3 regions of the Pseudomonas sp. LBUM1663 genome follow, and region 2 is predicted to be linked to each of the others. Evidence: predicted binding sites of a transcription regulator. Region 2 holds the regulator's gene; each other region holds the start of a gene.

Region 1 (6,065 bases), 1.4 Mb from region 2:
CCTTGCTCGGCAATGTGCAGAGCCAGTTCGAACAAATTCCGCACCTGGCCAACATGGCCCGTGACCTGCTCGAACGTATGTCCCAGCCCCACGCCAACGATCCGCCACCACCGTGGCACAAGCGCAAGGACGACTGGTTCCTGCGCCTGCTCGGCTGCGCTCACCTGGCGGGCGGCGCAATTCTGCTGGCCGGCGGGCCGTTGAGCGAAATGGGTCATTGGCCGGCTGGAATCATGGTGGCCGTCGGTTTGTATCTGGTCGTTCGCCGATAGCCAGAGCCCCCGCACGCTGGCACACTGTTTGAACGCTTGGGTTCTGCTCATGAAGTGTGGAACCCGCTGTCGGAGTCGAAGATGAAAAACTGGCTGGACGAGATCAAGTGGGACGCAGACGGCCTGGTGCCGGCGATTGCCCAGGATCACAAGACCGGGCGCGTCCTGATGATGGCCTGGATGAACCGCGAATCACTGGAACTGAGCGCTGCCGAGAACCGTGCCATTTACTGGTCACGTTCCCGTGGCAAGCTATGGCGCAAGGGCGAAGAGTCCGGCCACGTGCAAACGCTGCACGAGATGCGCCTGGACTGTGACGCCGACGTGATCATCCTGATGGTCGAGCAGATCGGTGACATCGCCTGCCATACCGGCCGCCAGAGCTGCTTCTACCGCGTCTTCGAGAACGGCGACTGGAAAACCGTCGATCCAGTGCTCAAGGACCCGCACGCCATTTATTCCGCAGGACACACCCATGAGTGACACTCTGACCCGTCTGGCCGAGGTGCTGGAAGCGCGCAAAGGCGCCGCCGCCGACAGCTCGTATGTCGCCAGCCTGTACCACAAGGGCTTGAACAAGATTCTGGAAAAAGTCGGCGAAGAGTCGGTCGAAACCATCATTGCCGCCAAGGATGCCGCCATCAGCGGCGACTGCAGTGATGTGATCTACGAGACCGCCGACCTGTGGTTCCACAGCATGGTCATGCTCGCCCAACTGGGGCAGCATCCACAGGCTGTACTCGATGAACTGGACCGTCGTTTCGGTCTGTCCGGACACGCCGAGAAAGCCTCGCGCCCGTCCGCCTGAACAACTATTAGAGAGGAGCAGCAACATGGGCATTTTTGACTGGAAACACTGGATCGTCATCCTGGTTGTTGTCGTGCTGGTGTTCGGCACCAAGAAACTGAAGAACCTCGGCACTGACGTGGGCGAGTCGATCAAGGGTTTCAAGAAAGCCATGAACGATGACGAAAAACCGGCCGACCCTACCGTTACCCCGGCGCAACCGGTTCCACCTGTTCAGCCACAGACCACTCAGTCCGTGAACCAGCCGCACACCATTGACGTGCAGGCGCAAAAAGTCGAAGAGCCGATCCGCAAAGACGTGTGAGCACTGACTAATGTTTGGTATCAGCTTCTCTGAACTGCTGCTCGTCGGCCTCGTCGCCCTGCTGGTGCTGGGCCCCGAGCGCCTGCCGGGTGCTGCGCGCACCGCCGGCCTGTGGGTCGGTCGTCTGAAGCGCAGCTTCAACGCGATCAAACAGGAAGTTGAACGTGAAATCGGTGCCGACGAGATTCGTCGGCAACTGCACAACGAGCACATCCTGTCGCTGGAACAGGAGGCGCGGAAGATTTTCACGCCGACCCAGCAGGAGGCCACGCCCGTTCAGCCTGTTGAACCGGTCGCGGAGCAAACGATTCATGCCCCCGCCTCCGAGCCAGCACCTGCTGTCGCCGCTGTAGCACCTGCGCCCGTTGTTGCAACGCCACCGGTTGAACCTGCCACGCCTGCGGCTGCGCCTGTTGCGCCGGCCCCTCATGACCCAACACTGCCGCCGCGAGCCCCATGAGCGATCTTCCTGAAAACGACCAGCACATGCCGCTGGTTTCGCACCTCACCGAGTTGCGTACCCGCCTGCTGCGTTGCGTAGCGGCGATCTTCATCATCTTCGCCGGGTTGTTCGCGTTCACCCAGCAGATCTACACCTTCGTCTCGACGCCGCTGCGTCAGTACCTGCCGGTGGGCGCGACGATGATCGCCACCGACGTGTCGTCGCCGTTCCTGACGCCACTGAAGCTGACCATGATGGTCTCGCTGTTCCTGGCGATCCCGGTGATCCTGCATCAGATCTGGGGCTTCATCGCACCGGGCCTGTACAAGCATGAGAAGCGCATCGCCGTGCCGTTGCTGGTGTCCAGCATCATGCTGTTCTACGCCGGCATGGCGTTCGCCTATTACCTGGTGTTCCCGCTGATTTTCAAATTCTTCGCCGCCGCCACCCCGGCCGGCGTGGAAATGATGACCGACATCAGCAGCTACCTCGACTTCGTCATGACGCTGTTCTTCGCCTTCGGCGTGGCGTTCGAGATCCCGGTGGCCGTGGTGCTGCTGGTATGGATCGGCGTGGTCGACGTCAAATACCTGAAGAAAATCCGCCCCTACGTGATCATCGGCTGCTTCGTGGTCGGCATGATCCTGACACCGCCGGACATCTTCTCGCAGACGCTGTTGGCTGTACCGATGTGGCTGCTGTTCGAGATCGGCATCCTGTTCGGTGGTCTGATCAGCAAGCGCGGCGACCATCCAGACGATCAGCCGGACAACCAGCCTGCAGACGATCACAACGACCAGCCGCCAGCGACCCAGCCGTGAACCTGCTGCTCCTCGAAGAGGCCGACTTCATTGCGGCCGACCGGGTGATCCTGCGTGATCGCCGGTTGACGCACATGCAGGAAGTCCACCGTTGCGAAGTGGGTGACAGCATGCGCATCGGGCGTATCGGCGGCCTTATGGGTGCGGCCGAAGTGCTGCGACTGGACGCTGATGAAGCCGAACTGCGCGTCACCCTTGACCAGCCACCACCGGCCAAGCTGCCACTGACACTGGTATTGGCCCTGCCACGGCCGAAAATGCTGCGCAGGGTGTTTCAGACCGTGGCGGCTATGGGTGTGCCACGAATCATTCTGGTGAACAGCTATCGCGTCGAGAAGAGCTTCTGGCAAACGCCGTTTCTGGAGCCAGAAGCCATTCGTGAGCAATTGATCCTCGGCCTGGAACAGGCCAGGGACAGCGTGCTGCCGGAAATCGTCATCGAAAAGCGCTTCAAACCGTTCGTCGAAGATCGACTGCCGGCCATTTCCGAAGGTACGCTCGGCCTGGTGGGTCACCCGGGCAATTACCCGCCCTGCCCCCGCGGCCTGGATGAACCGGTGACCCTGGCCATCGGCCCCGAGGGTGGCTGGATCCCTTACGAAATCGACCTGCTGGCCAAGTCCGGTCTGCAACCGGTACAACTCGGCGAGCGCATCCTGCGCGTCGAAACCGCCGTTACCGCGCTGCTCGCCCGCCTGTTCTAACTCAAACACGGTCCCCTGTGGCGAGGGGATTTATCCCCGTTGGGCAGCGAAGCGGCCCCAACGTCTTTCCAGACAAACAAAGTAGTCTGGATATACGACTGCTTCGCAGCCGAACGGGGATAAATCCCCTCGCCACAGATTCTTGCTTGACTGAAGATTGTCTTAAATGAACTGCATTACCACACCACAGGTGTTTACTCGCCTGAATACCGCGTTGCGCCTACAGATTCGTGCTCGCCTGCCGATACAGACCCCATAAAACCAATTTGTAGTCCGAGGGAGTAGCAGCATGTACCGTTGGCTAGCCGAGAATCTGGGAAATGTAAGCGTCAATCGCAAACTGGGGATCGGCTTCGGTCTGGTGCTGCTGCTGACGTTGCTGATCACCTTCACCGGCTGGACCGGCCTGACGGGCGTGATGAGCCGTGGCGACAAGCTGGGGTTCATTGCCAGCCTCAACGACCTGACCAAAGACCTGCGTCTGGCCCGTCTGGACTACGAAATGCGCCGGGGCGAACAAGGCCCGGCCGCCGTCAACGACCTGCTGAGCCAACTCGACGCCGGTTTGCAAACCGCGCGCAAATTGATCGAACAGCCATCTGACGTGGCGATGATCGACCAGCAACTGGCCGCCGTCAGCCAGTACAAACAAGCCTTCATCGCAATGACCCAGGCCGGCGCCACCCGCGAAGACGCCCGCAGCAAACTGGGCGCGACCGCCGACAATGCGGTGGCCCGCGTCGCCGAGGTCGAAAAATCCATGCTGCAAGGCGACAGCGTCGCCGACTTCAACAGCGTGATCGATCTGAGCAAACTGATTCAGCAGGCACGCTTCCAGGTGCGCGGCTACACCTACAGCGGCAAGACCGAGGCCGAGAAACCGGCGCTGGACGCCATCGACAACGCCCTGAAGAACCTTGAAAGCCTGCCGTCCAAACTGCCGGAACAGCACATCGCCAACCTGCAACAGGCTACCGATTCGCTCAAAGCCTACCGCGCCGCCGTCAGCCAGTTCCGCGACTCGCAAGTGGCCAGTGCCGCCGCGCTCAAGCGTATGGCCGAGCAAGGCGATATCTTGCTCGACGTGAGCAAGAAACTGACCGTTTCGCAAACCATCGTCCGTGACACCGACGCCGCGCACGCCAAGAACATGCTGCTGATGGCGACTGTTCTGGCCCTGGCGTTTGGCTTGCTGGCGGCATGGGCAATCACTCGCCAGATCGTGATCCCGCTGAACCAGACCCTCAAAGTGGCCGAGCGTGTGGCAGCTGGCGACCTGACGCAAAACCTTGTTTCCGAACGTCGCGATGAATTGGGCCAGCTCCAGCGCGCCATGCAGAGCATGACCCTGGGCTTGCGCGAACTGATCGGTGGGATCAGCGATGGCGTTACGCAAATCGCCAGCGCCGCCGAAGAGTTATCGGCCGTCACCGAGCAGACCAGCGCCGGGGTCAACAGCCAGAAGGTCGAGACCGACCAGGTGGCTACGGCAATGAACGAGATGACCGCCACCGTGCAGGAAGTCGCGCGTAACGCCGAAGAAGCCTCCGAAGCTGCCGTCGCCGCCGACCAACAGGCTCGTGAAGGCGACAAAGTGGTCGGCGAAGCCATCGCCCAGATTGAGCGCCTGGCCCTGGAAGTCGGCAATTCCACCGCCGCCATGGGTGACCTCAAACGCGAGAGTGACAAGATCGGCAGCGTGCTCGACGTGATCAAATCCGTGGCTCAGCAAACCAACCTGTTGGCGCTCAACGCGGCGATTGAAGCAGCCCGTGCCGGTGAGGCCGGACGTGGTTTTGCGGTGGTCGCCGATGAAGTCCGCAGCCTGGCCCAGCGCACCCAGAAGTCCACCGAGGAAATCGAAGAGCTGATCGTCGGCCTGCAAACCGGCACCCAGCAAGTAGCCACCATCATGGACAACAGCCGCAGCCTGACCGACAGCAGCGTGGAACTGACCCGCCGCGCCGGTGGCTCACTGGAAAGCATCACCCGCACCGTGTCGGCGATTCAGTCGATGAACCAGCAGATCGCCGCCGCTGCCGAGCAGCAAACCGCGGTGGCAGAGGAGATCAACCGGAGCGTGCTGAACGTGCGCGATGTGTCCGAGCAGACCTCGGCGGCCAGTGAAGAGACCGCGGCCTCCAGCGTCGAGCTGGCGCGGTTGGGGACGCATCTGCAGATGCTGGTTGGGCGGTTCAAGGTTTGAGGTGATGCGAATGCCTCGGTCCGCTTGAGACCGAGGTGATGCAATCACCAGCAGGCTGGCTCCCACAGGGTTTGGTGTGAACACCACAAATCCACTGTGGGAGCTAGCCTGCTAGCGATTAGCGGCCCCCAAGGCGCTACTGTTAGAGAACCTGCCGCAAGAATGCCTGCGCCCGCGGATCCTTCGGCGCATCAAAGAACTCGGCCGGCGAGGCATCTTCCAGCAGTTTGCCGTGATCGAAGAACAGCACCCGGTCCGCCACTTCCCGGGCAAAGCCCATTTCATGGGTGACGCAGACCATGGTCATGCCTTCCACGGCCAGGGTTTTCATCACGTCCAGCACTTCGCCGACCATTTCCGGATCAAGCGCTGACGTCGGCTCATCGAACAGCATGACCTTGGGTTCCATGGCCAAGGCCCGGGCAATCGCCACACGTTGTTGCTGCCCCCCGGACAAGCGCGATGGAAACTCGTTGGCCTTCTGCGCAATGCCGACCTTCTCCAGCAA
Region 2 (6,065 bases):
TCCATGGTGATCACGTCTGGCTTGAGGGCCAGCGCCTGATCGATCGCCTCTTTTCCGTTGGTCGCCGTACCGACGACCTGGATATTCGGATCCGCTGAAAGAATTTCCGAGACGCGGCGGCGGAAAAACCCCGAATCGTCCACCACCAGGACTTTGACTGCCATAAACACTCCGTTAGGACGGAGCGAGGCTTAGTCGCCCCGCTCCACCAGAATCAAATACGCCGTGCGGCGTAACGCTTGAGCATGCTCGGAACATCGAGAATCAGCGCGATGCGACCGTCACCGGTAATGGTGGCGCCCGACATGCCCGGGGTTCCCTGGAGCATTTTGCCCAATGGCTTGATGACCACTTCTTCCTGGCCCACCAGCTGGTCGACGACGAAGCCGATCCGCTGAGTACCCACCGAAAGGATCACCACATGGCCTTCGCGCTGCTCTTCGTGAGCAGCGGAGCTGACCAGCCAGCGCTTGAGGTAGAACAATGGCAGTGCCTTGTCCCGCACGATCACCACTTCCTGACCGTCCACCACGTTGGTGCGCGACAGGTCGAGGTGGAAGATCTCGTTGACGTTCACCAGCGGGAACGCGAACGCCTGGTTGCCGAGCATGACCATCAGCGTCGGCATGATCGCCAGGGTCAACGGGACCTTGATGACGATCTTCGAGCCTTTGCCCTTGGTCGAATAAATATTGATGGTGCCGTTGAGCTGGGCGATTTTGGTTTTCACCACGTCCATGCCCACGCCGCGTCCGGAGACATCGGAAATTTCGGTCTTGGTCGAGAAACCCGGCGCGAAGATCAGGTTGAAGCAGTCGGACTCGCTGAGGCGATCCGCGGCATCCTTGTCCATCAAGCCTTTCTTCACGGCAATGCCGCGCAGGACATCAGCGTCCATGCCCTTGCCGTCATCGGAGATGGACAGCAGGATGTGGTCGCCTTCCTGTTCAGCGGAAAGGATCACCTTGCCGCTGCGAGGCTTGCCCATCGCTTCGCGCTCGGCCGGCTCTTCAATACCGTGGTCGACCGAGTTGCGCACCAAGTGGACCAGCGGGTCGGCCAGTGCCTCGACGAGGTTCTTGTCGAGGTCGGTTTCTTCGCCGACCAGTTCCAGGTTGATCTCTTTCTTGAGCTGGCGAGCCAGGTCGCGAACCAGACGCGGGAAGCGCCCGAAGACCTTCTTGATCGGTTGCATCCGGGTCTTCATGACCGCGGTTTGCAGGTCGGCCGTGACCACGTCGAGGTTCGACACGGCCTTGGACATGGCTTCGTCGCCGCTGTTGAGGCCCAGACGGACCAAGCGGTTACGCACCAATACCAGTTCGCCGACCATGTTCATGATTTCGTCGAGACGCGCGGTATCAACCCGCACGGTGGTCTCGGCTTCGCTGGCCGGTTTTTCCGGTGGCGGCGCGGACGGTGCGCGGGCTGGAGCCGGTGCAGCGGCAGCCGCCGGTTTCGGCGCTTCGGCTTTTGGCTCGGGCGCTTTGGCAACCGGTTTCGGCGCAGCAGCCTTGGCGGCTGGAGCAGCCACCGCAGCACCTGTGCCGACTTCAGTGAATTTGCCTTTGCCATGCAATTCGTCGAGCAGCGATTCGAACTCGTGATCGGAGATCAGATCACCGCCGGCCGCTTTCGCGGTTGGCGCAGCCGCTGCGGGTACGGCGGCAATGGCCGATTCCAGCGCGTCCACCGCAAAGTTGCCCTTGCCGTGCAGCTGGTCGAGCAGTGCTTCGAATTCGTCGTCGGTAATATCGGAGCTGTCGCCGGCCGCTTTCGGAGCAGCCGGTGCAGCAGCCGGTGCCACCGCGTCGACGGCGAACTGGCCTTTGCCGTGCAGTTGATCGAGCAACGACTCGAACTCGGCATCGGTAATTTCGTCGCTGGCCGCCGAATCGGCAGCCGCCACTGGAGCAACCGCCGGCGCTTCGGCTTGAGCCTTGACGGCGTTCAGCGAGTCCAGCAATTGTTCGAATTCGTTATCAGTGATGTCGCCCGATTCTTCAGCGGCAGGTGCTTCGACCACTTCAGCAACCGGTGCAGATTCATCAGCCGTTTGCGGCTCGGCCAGACGGGCCAGTGCCGCGAGCAATTCAGGCGTGGCAGCCGTAATCGGGCTGCGTTCGCGAACTTCGGTGAACATGCTGTTCACCGCGTCCAGCGCTTCGAGAACCACGTCCATCAGTTCCGAGTCGACGCGACGCTCACCCTTGCGCAGGATGTCGAACACGTTCTCGGCGATGTGACAGCACTCCACCAGCTCGTTGAGCTGGAGGAAGCCGGCGCCCCCTTTTACAGTGTGAAAACCGCGAAAAATTGCATTGAGCAAGTCCGCATCATCCGGTCGGCTTTCAAGCTCAACCAGCTGTTCGGACAGTTGCTCTAGAATCTCGCCGGCCTCAACCAGGAAATCCTGAAGGATCTCTTCATCGGCGCCGAAGCTCATTAAGGGGGTGCTCCTAACAGGTTTAAAAACCTAAAAAACCTAAAATGCTAAAACTCTAAAATCCTAGGCTGGATAACAAATCGTCCACATCGTCCTGACCGGACACAACGTCTTCTCTTTTATCGGCATGAATCTGCGGACCTTCACCCTGAGAGAGATGTTTTTGCGGATCTTTTTCAGCCAGCATCGCATCACGGTCATGTTCGATACCCGCAAAGCGGTCTACCTGACTGGCCATGAGCACGAGCTTGAGCAGGTTGCTTTCAACTTCGGTGACCAACTGGGTCACGCGCTTGATCACCTGACCGGTTAGGTCCTGGTAATCCTGAGCCAGCAGAATGTCATTGAGGTTGCTGGACACTGTGCGATTGTCTTCGCTGCTGCGTGTCAGGAAACCGTCGACGCGCCGGGCCAGTTCGCGGAACTCTTCAGCCCCGACTTCGCGACGCATGAACCGCCCCCAATCCGTGCTCAACGCCTGGGCTTGTTCACTCAGGCTGTTGACCAGCGGCGTGGCGTTTTCCACCAGGTCCATGGTGCGATTGGCGGCTGCTTCGGTCAGCTTGACCACATACCCCAGACGCTCGGTGGCGTCCGTGATCTGCGACACTTCCTCGGCTTGCGGCATGTTCGGGTCAATCTGGAAATTCACGATCGCGCTATGCAGCTCGCGAGTGAGCTTGCCCACTTCCTGATACAGGCCGCGGTCACGGGTCTGATTGAGCTCATGGATAAGTTGCACAGCGTCGCCGAACTTGCCTTTTTCAAGGCTGTCGACCAGTTCGCGGGCATGTTTTTTCAGGGTCGATTCAAAATCGCCCAGTGAAGATTCTTTATGCTCCATAGCTCCCCCGTGGCGCAGTGGATCAACCGATGCGTTCGAAAATCTTCTCGATTTTTTCTTTCAACGCCTGGGCCGTGAAGGGTTTGACCACATAGCCGTTAACACCGGCCTGGGCCGCTTCGATAATCTGTTCGCGCTTGGCTTCGGCAGTCACCATCAAAACCGGCAGGTGCTTGAGCTTTTCATCGGCGCGCACGTGACGCAGCAGATCGATACCGGTCATGCCAGGCATGTTCCAGTCCGTTACCAGAAAGTCGATGCTCCCGCTGTTGAGAACCGGAATGGCAGTAGTGCCATCGTCGGCCTCGACCGTGTTGGTGAACCCAAGGTCACGCAACAGGTTTTTTATGATCCGCCGCATCGTTGAGAAGTCATCAACGATGAGGATTTTCATGTTCTTGTCCAATTCGACCTCCAAGCAGTCTTAAACGCGCCCAGCACCTGGACGCGCCATTTCAATCAATCCGGCAATGCACTCGATGACTGTCTGGAGCACAACAGATCGCGACCGGTGCAGTTCAACACCCCACCGGCCTCGTTCGCAGTGTCCCCACACTGCCTTCAGCGCGCTCGCCACTCCCCCAAACGCCCCCGCAAACGGGCCGCGCACTGGCTATGTAACTGGCTGACCCGCGATTCGCTGACCCCCAGGACCTCACCGATTTCCTTGAGGTTCAGCTCTTCGTCGTAGTACAGCGCCAACACCAGTCGCTCACGCTCCGGCAAATTGGCAATCGCGTCCGCCAGCGCGGCCTGGAAGCGTTCATCTTCCAGATCGCGTGACGGCTCCAGATGTGCACTCGCGCCATCCTCGTGCAGCCCTTCGTGTTCGCCGTCCTGCAACAGATCGTCGAAACTGAATAACCGGCTGCCCAGGGTGTCGTTCAAAATCCCGTAATAATCGTCGAGACTCAATTGGAGTTCGGCCGCAACCTCATGATCTTTAGCGTCACGACCGGTTTTAGCTTCAATCGAGCGAATTGCGTCGCTGACCATGCGGGTATTGCGGTGAACCGAACGTGGCGCCCAGTCCCCCTTGCGTACTTCATCGAGCATCGCGCCGCGGATTCGAATGCCCGCGTAGGTCTCGAAACTCGCGCCTTTGCTGGCGTCATATTTGGTCGATACTTCAAGCAGGCCGATCATCCCGGCCTGGATCAGGTCTTCAACCTGGACACTGGCCGGCAGACGGGCCAGCAAGTGGTAAGCAATGCGTTTGACCAGTGGCGCGTAACGCTCGATCAGCTCGTACTGCGCGTCACGTGCCGACTTCTTGTAGAGGTTGTAGCCACTGGCTGTCATAGGACGGGTCCTGCGGTCTGTTGCACGAGGCGCTCGACGAAAAACTCCAGGTGCCCACGCGGATTGGCAGGCAGCGGCCAGGTGTCGACCTTCTGCGCGATCGCCTTGAACGCCAGGGCGCACTTGGACCGCGGGAAAGCTTCGTAGACGGCGCGCTGTTTCTGCACGGCCTTGCGCACGCTTTCGTCGTATGGCACCGCGCCTACGTATTGTAGGGCGACGTCGAGGAAGCGGTCCGTGACCTTGGTCAACTTGGCGAACAGGTTGCGGCCTTCCTGCGGGCTCTGGGCCATGTTGGCCAGGACGCGGAAGCGGTTCATGCCGTAATCGCGGTTCAGCAGTTTGATCAGCGCATAGGCATCGGTGATCGAGGTCGGCTCGTCGCACACCACCAGCAAGACTTCTTGCGCTGCGCGAACGAAACTGACTACTGAGTCACCAATACCCGCAGCGGTGTCGATCACCAATACGTCGAGGTTGTCGCCGATATCACTGAAGGCCTGAATCAGACCGGCGTGCTGGGCCGGGCTCAGATGAACCATGCTCTGAGTGCCGGACGCGGCCGGAACGATGCGAATACCGCCAGGGCCCTGCAACAGAACGTCGCGCAGCTCACAGCGGCCTTCGATCACGTCGGCCAGGGTACGTTTGGGTGTCAGCCCCAACAGGACGTCGACGTTCGCCAGCCCCAGATCGGCGTCCAGCAGCATGACGCGCCGGCCGAGCTCAGCTAGAGCCAGGGACAAGTTCACTGACACGTTAGTCTTCCCGACGCCACCTTTGCCGCCGGTCACCGCGATCACCTGTACGGGATGCATGCTGCCCATGTTATTTCTTTACCTTGTCTTGCATAGACGGAGGCCACATTACTGGCTGCGCGCTCAATAACTGAACAATGCATGGCAGACCATCGATGTAGGTACAAAAACTGTTCATTAGTACCTCAGCCAACCTGCTTGGTCGGGCTGTGGTAGATATCAGCGAACATGTCAGCCATGGCTTCTTCGCTGGGTTCTTCTTGCATTTGAACGCTTACGGCGCGACTGACCAACTGATGACGACGCGGCAGATGTAAATCATCCGGAATACGCGGGCCATCGGTCAGGTAGGCCACCGGCAATTCATGACTGATCGCCAGGCTCAACACCTCGCCCAGACTTGCCGTTTCATCCAGTTTAGTCAGGATGCAGCCAGCGAGCCCGCAGCGCTTGTAACTGTGATAAGCGGCAGTTAGAACCTGTTTCTGGCTGGTGGTTGCCAAAACCAGATAATTTTTTGACTTGATGCCACGTCCGGCCAGGCTTTCGAGCTGCATGCGCAGGGCCGGGTCGCTGGCCTGGAGGCCGGCGGTATCGATCAGCACAACGCGTTTGCGCAGCAACGGCTCCAGCGCCTGCACCAGCGATTGGCCCGGATCGACGTGGGTTACCGACACGTTGAGAATCCGGCCCAGGGTCTTCAATTGTTCCTGAG
Region 3 (6,065 bases), 1.2 Mb from region 2:
AACGATTCATCTTAACGGTCTCCCGTTATGATTTTCAGAGCACCCAGGCCCTGCTGGACGTTTGAATTGACCATGTTGGCAATCCCGTTGCCCGAATTTCCCGAACGTCCGGCAGGGAGGTTGGAAAGTTGGCTCTGGTTGCTGATGTTGCCGCCCAGGTTGTTGGTGTTTTGAGTGACCAGGCGGTTGATGCCTGCACCACTGGCGACGTTGGCAAAGTCGCCGTCGCTCAACTCGTTCGTTTGCTGGAGGATTTGTCTCGACGGGTTGGCATTGACGGTCGTGGGGTTAGGGTCGGGGATTACCGGCGGAATGGTTGCGTTGCGGGTCTGGACATCACGTTTGATAGTTATGATGCCGTTGTCAGCCTGTACGGGTAGGCAAACTGTTAAGCCCAGTGCGCATCCGAACAACAGGAGGCTAAAGATGCTTCTATCAAATTTCCCCACGGCGGCAATTCCTTCTGTAATTGGAACGCTGGCCCTTATCAGCGTTGCGAGGTAGAGAGCAGAAGGTGTGCCGCTTTCTGTTTTTCCTTAAAAAACAGTTGGTTGAATTAAATTGTCGGGGTGGTCAAAAAAATTGTGTAACGCCACTGAGACAGAGCTGCGCAAAAACGCAGTCCATGCGGGCGGCGGTGCACGCTGGGGGCATTGAAGGCAGGTTGTATCAGTGGCTTAACATTTTCTTGCGGGAACGCTCGGGCCGCTTTAGATCGCGGGTTTGCGCAGGAATGAGTGTTTCAGGAATGGACAGGTGCGGCGGGGAGGGAGGCCCCGGTCAGGCGTTGAGCAAGCGCGTCACCGCCTCGAATGCCGCGTCCTTGCGCTGTTGCCAGTCACCTTGCAGTACCTGACAAGGTTGACGGTGCAGGTCAAGCCATTCATGGCTGGCCTGGAAAAACGCCTGGCGTTCTGTCAGTTGTGGCTGGCAACGTTGCCCATCGTCATGCCAAGCCACGATTTCAGGGCTCAGCAGCAAATGCAGGTCGTAGTGCCGGGACAGCAATGCTTGCTCGATCCATACCGGGCAATCGCCAAACAACGTGCGACTCCAAAGGATATTGCTTAAGAGGTGCGTATCGAGGATCAGCAGTGACGGTTGCCTGGCGCGTGCTTCGTCCTCCCACATAAGCTGGCCATGAGCTATCGAGGTAATGTCATCGTAGCGGGTTTCACGGGCTTCGCTTTCGATAAAGTGCCGAACGTATTCATTGACTAATATGCCGCCAAAATTGGCGTGAATCTCGCCCGAAAGCCAGCTTTTACCGCTGGATTCCGGGCCCGCGAGCACCAGCACTTTCATGCGCGCAAGGCCGGGTCGGCGCGCCATTCGCGCCAACCTTGAACGGCCAGCAGCAGGAACAGTGCATAGAGTGCGGCGGTCAAGTACATGTCTTTATAGATGAACAGCCCGACGAAAATCACATCGACGGCGATCCACAACGGCCAGCATTGCACGCGCTTTTGCGCCATCCATAGTTGCGCCACCAGACTGAACCCGGTCAGCGCAGCGTCAAGCCAGGGCTGCGCGGCATCTGTCCAGTGCGCCATGGCGGCGCCCAGCAGCAGACTGCCGATGGCGCCGGCCGCAAGGCCGATGGCGATCGATTTCCCCTCAAGCCGGCTGACCTGCCGGCCGGTATTCGCCTCACCCGCGCGGGTCCATTGCCACCAGCCGTAGAGCTGCAACGCGGCGTAGATCACTTGCAGGAGCATGTCCGAATACAGCTTCACTTCAAAAAAGATCCAGCTGTAAAGCAGCACCATGACCAGGCCGATCGGCCAGCACCAGGGGTTCTGTTTGACCGTCAACCAGACGGCAATCACGCCGAGGGTGGCAGCAAACAGTTCAAGGCCGGACATGGGGGTTCCTTGGGGAAACGAAAGAGGGGGGCGGATTGTACCCAGAGGCAAGGCAAGGTGCGACCGGAGGCTGGAGTTTGAAACATCATTGCGGCGAGGGAGCTTGCTCTCGCTCGGCTGCGAAGCAGTCGTAAAGGCACTATCGCGGTTTATCTGAAAAAACGGGATTGCCTATTTCAGGGCCGCTTCGCGGCCCAGCGGGAGCAAGCTCCCTCGCCACAGGGGATGTGTTCGCCTTGCAGGTTTTTACACGCGGAACTGTTTGAGCAGGCCGTTCAACTGCTCGCTCAAATCCTTGAGCCGCACACTGGCCACACTCGACTGCTCCGCCGCCAGCGCAGTGCTGTGGGACAACCCCGCGGCCTGGGTGACGTTCTGATTGATGTCTTCCACCACATGGGCTTGCTGCAGGGTCGCGCTGGCGATCGATGCATTCAGCCCGTTGAGGTTGCGCAGCGCCTGGCCGATTGCATTCAGGCTGGCACCGGCCAGACCGGCCTGTTCGATGGTCAGTTGCGAAGCTCGGCTGCTGTCGCCGATCACTTTCACCGCCGCTTCGGAGTGAGTCTGCAGGCGTTCGATCATCGACTGGATCTCCGCCGTGGACTTCTGGGTGCGCTGGGCCAACAGGCGCACTTCATCGGCCACCACCGCAAAGCCTCGGCCTTGCTCACCGGCGCGGGCAGCCTCGATGGCCGCGTTGAGCGCCAGCAGGTTGGTTTGCTCGGCGATGGAACGGATCACCTCCAGCACGCTGCCAATCTGGGTGCTTTCAGCGGCCAGGGTGCGAATCACTTCCACGGCTTGATCGATGGTGCCGGACAGTTTGTCGATCTGCTGCAAGCTGCCATCAATGTTGATCTGCCCCTGCTGCGCCTGGGATTCGGCATCGCGCATTTCGCTGGCCGCATGCTCGGCATTCTTGGCCACGTCCTGCACACCGTAAGTCACTTCGTTGATCGCCGTCGCCACCAACTCCATCTGCTGAGACTGTTGTTGACTGCGTTGCTGGGCCTGGGCGGCATCGTTGCCCAGCTCGCTGGACGACTGGCCCAGGGCGCTGGCGGATATTTGCAGCTCGCTGATCACCCCTCGCAGTTTGGCGGTAAAGGCATTGAAGTGCCGTGCCAGCTGCGTGACTTCATCCTGGCCACGGGTGTCGAGGCTGCGGGTCAGGTCGCTTTCACCGCTGGCGATATTGGCCATGGCGTTCACCGTGTCCTGAAGCGGGCGCACGATGCTGCGAGCGATCATGATCACCAGCAACGCCATGATCAGCGCAATCACCAGGCCGAGGAACGAAGCCTTCCAGACTTGGCCGTAGAACTCGGCCTGCATGTCGTCGATGTACACGCCCGAGCCGATCACCCAGCCCCAAGGCTCGAACAATTTGACGTAGGAGGTTTTCCCGACCGGGTCGCTGGCGCCCGGTTTAGGCCAGCGGTAGTTGACCGTGCCGGCGCCCTTGGCCTTGGCGACGGCCACCATTTCGTTGAACAGCGCAAAACCGTCCGGGTCGCGGATTGCCGAGAGGTTCTGCCCATCGAGTTTAGGGTTGGCCGGGTGCATCACCATCACCGGCGTCAAGTCGTTGATCCAGAAATAGTCGTTCTGGTCATAGCGCAGCCCGCGCACAGCGGTCAGTGCCTGCTTCTGCGCGGCATCGCGGGTGAGCGTGCCGGCGGTTTCCAGGCCGTGGTAGTAAGTCAGAATGCCGCTGGCGGTTTGCACCACGTGCTGGGTTTTCTGGGCTTTTGCCTGGTACAGGTCGCTATGGATCTGCTTGAGCATCAACACGCCCAAGGTCAATAACATCAACACCGAAACAATCAAGATGAGCCACAAGCGTCGGCTGATCGACACACTGCGCAAGCTGTTCATAACGCTGTCACTCCGATTTCTTCTTCTTGTAATAAACGATTGCCAGCATCCAACCACGCTTTGCCGGTCGGGCATATGCGACCCAAGTCTCATTACGCAGCAGCGTTATCAGGGCTTGTCTGATAGGATTTCGGCCCCGCGCGGAAAAACCTGAATCCAAGTTGATTTTTCACGGAATTTTTACGGTTTCGTCTGGATCCTTTGTGCGCGGGACTTCGGCTACGCTTGGCGCAGTGAACGACTAAAAAACTAACGGGGCATGCCTTGGCGCATCGCCTTTGGGGGATTGATGGATCTTTGGACCGCCTTTCAGGCATTGATTCTTGGGGTTGTAGAGGGGCTGACGGAGTTTTTGCCCATTTCCAGTACCGGTCACCAGATCATTGTGGCTGACTTGCTCAACTTCGGTGGCGAACGCGCCATGGCCTTCAACATCATTATCCAGCTCGGGGCGATCCTGGCAGTGGTGTGGGAATTTCGCCGCAAGATTTTCGACGTGGTTGTCGGCTTGCCAACGCAACCAAGTGCCCGGCGCTTTACCGCAAACCTGTTGATCGCTTTCCTGCCTGCCGTGGTGTTAGGGGTGATTTTTGCCGATCTGATCCACGAATACCTGTTCAACCCGATCACCGTGGCCACGGCCTTGGTCGTGGGTGGGGTCGTGATGTTGTGGGCGGAACAGCGCCAGCATGAAGTACACGCTGAAACCGTCGACGACATCACCTGGAAAGACGCCTTGAAAGTCGGCTTCGCCCAGTGCCTGGCGATGATTCCCGGGACCTCGCGTTCCGGCTCGACCATCATTGGCGGCTTGCTGTTCGGGCTGTCGCGCAAAACCGCGACCGAGTTCTCGTTCTTCCTGGCGATGCCGACCATGGTCGGCGCAGCGGTTTACTCGGGCTACAAGTACCGCCACCTGTTTGTCCCGGCTGACTTCCCGGTGTTCGCGATCGGCTTCGTCACAGCGTTCATCTTCGCGATGATTGCGGTCCGGGGCTTGCTCAAGTTCATCGCCAGCCACAGCTACGCAGCGTTCGCCTGGTACCGCATTGTGTTCGGTCTGCTCATCCTGGCGACCTGGCAGTTCGGTTGGGTCGATTGGGCCGCTGCACGCCCATGAATGACTCCAGCGCGCGCAACAACCCCGGACGCAGGTCCGGGGGAGAGAAGATCCAGCGTCCACGCCTGAAATTGCTGGTGCTGGCGATCCTCTGCGCGCTGCCGCTGTTCGGCTCGGTTTCGTTGTGGGTGCGCGGGGTTTCACTGATCCCACTGGCGGCCTACGGCCTCGTCAGCGTGCTGGCGTTCTTCCTTTACTGGAGCGACAAGCGCAAGGCGCGCGCCGACAGCTGGCGGACACCGGAGAACGTGTTGCACGCGGTGGAGCTGGCGGGTGGTTGGCCGGGGGCCTTGCTGGCCCAGCAAGTGTTTCGGCACAAGACTCGCAAGGTCTCGTTCCAGCTGGTGTTCTGGCTCATTGTGCTGATGCATCAGGTGTTCTGGATCGACCAGCTGTTCCTCGGCGCCCACCTATTTGCGCTGTTTTAAAGCAGCAGGCTAACCTGGGTGCGCTTGGGCAGCTTGCTCACCACCAATTGGTGGGAGCGCTGCAATAACCCTTGCAGCTCTTCGCGACCCAGCGGGTAGGGCGTTTGCATGATGATCCACTGGGCCCGCGCCAGGTACGGCGCCGGGTGAATGCCCGGGCGGTCGCAATGCCCGAGGAACAGGTCCTTGTCGACTTTGAAGGCCAGGGAATCGCCGCGCAGATTCTGCAAGGCGAACATCTTGTTCCCGGCAATCGAAAACACCCGAACGCCTCCCCACTTGTAGTCTTCCCGCGCACCGGGCAGCGCGAGACAGAATTGCGCGACGTCCTCTTCGCTCATGCGTCCAGCCTTCATATCAATCGGTCCCCACAGGCATTGAATGATTCGATCAAATGGTCGAGCCAGGCCCGCACGGCCGGCATCACCCCGCGCCGATGAGGGTAGACCGCTTGCAGCCAGCCGCCAGGCAATGACCAGTCGGGCAGCAACTGCACCAGCGACCCATTTTCGAGTTCCTGTTCGCAATACATCATCGGCAGCATGGTGAACCCCTGGCCGGCGAGCGTGCAGGCCTTGCGCACGATGAAATCGTCGATGCCCAATCGCGCTTCCAGGCTCAAGTCGTAGCTTTTGCCCTGCTGATCGAGCATGCGGATGTGCACCATGCGGTCAGCTTCCAGCGCGCCGAGCACCGGCAGGGTTTTCAAGTCTTCGGGGTGATTGATATCGCGTCCGTGCAGGAAGGCCGGGCTGGCGACCATCGCCATCT

The links. The regulator FliA, encoded in region 2, starts transcription of late flagellar genes. The targets are predictions, from matches to a motif close to CTAAAGTTTNNNNNNNNNNNGCCGNTAA.
Region 1: the regulator FliA is predicted to act here: its motif matches at 3,572-3,599, upstream of ACA075_RS01780 (methyl-accepting chemotaxis protein).
Region 3: the regulator FliA is predicted to act here: its motif matches at 3,874-3,901, upstream of ACA075_RS13895 (methyl-accepting chemotaxis protein).

The regions. Positions count from the first base shown of each region.
Region 1 is NZ_CP166792.1:382,081-388,145, reverse strand. Features, by position in the region: gene ubiB (ubiquinone biosynthesis regulatory protein kinase UbiB) at 1-272, shown strand, start outside; gene hisI (phosphoribosyl-AMP cyclohydrolase) at 354-755, shown strand; gene ACA075_RS01805 (phosphoribosyl-ATP diphosphatase) at 748-1,080, shown strand; gene ACA075_RS01800 (twin-arginine translocase TatA/TatE family subunit) at 1,106-1,384, shown strand; gene tatB (Sec-independent protein translocase protein TatB) at 1,395-1,844, shown strand; gene tatC (twin-arginine translocase subunit TatC) at 1,841-2,647, shown strand; gene ACA075_RS01785 (16S rRNA (uracil(1498)-N(3))-methyltransferase) at 2,644-3,351, shown strand; gene ACA075_RS01780 (methyl-accepting chemotaxis protein) at 3,641-5,557, shown strand; gene ACA075_RS01775 (amino acid ABC transporter ATP-binding protein) at 5,700-6,065, opposite strand, start outside.
Region 2 is NZ_CP166792.1:1,810,794-1,816,858, reverse strand. Features, by position in the region: gene ACA075_RS08140 (protein-glutamate methylesterase/protein-glutamine glutaminase) at 1-164, opposite strand, end outside; gene ACA075_RS08135 (chemotaxis protein CheA) at 215-2,446, opposite strand; gene ACA075_RS08130 (protein phosphatase CheZ) at 2,502-3,290, opposite strand; gene ACA075_RS08125 (chemotaxis response regulator CheY) at 3,313-3,684, opposite strand; gene fliA (RNA polymerase sigma factor FliA) at 3,852-4,592, opposite strand; gene fleN (flagellar synthesis regulator FleN) at 4,589-5,419, opposite strand; gene flhF (flagellar biosynthesis GTPase FlhF) at 5,536-6,065, opposite strand, start outside.
Region 3 is NZ_CP166792.1:3,015,383-3,021,447, forward strand. Features, by position in the region: gene fapB (fibril amyloid subunit FapB) at 1-10, opposite strand, end outside; gene fapA (functional amyloid chaperone FapA) at 12-449, opposite strand; gene ACA075_RS13885 (AAA family ATPase) at 781-1,305, opposite strand; gene pnuC (nicotinamide riboside transporter PnuC) at 1,302-1,865, opposite strand; gene ACA075_RS13895 (methyl-accepting chemotaxis protein) at 2,112-3,746, opposite strand; gene ACA075_RS13900 (undecaprenyl-diphosphate phosphatase) at 4,036-4,866, shown strand; gene ACA075_RS13905 (DUF1294 domain-containing protein) at 4,863-5,294, shown strand; gene ACA075_RS13910 (MmcQ/YjbR family DNA-binding protein) at 5,291-5,650, opposite strand; gene ACA075_RS13915 (LysR substrate-binding domain-containing protein) at 5,647-6,065, opposite strand, start outside.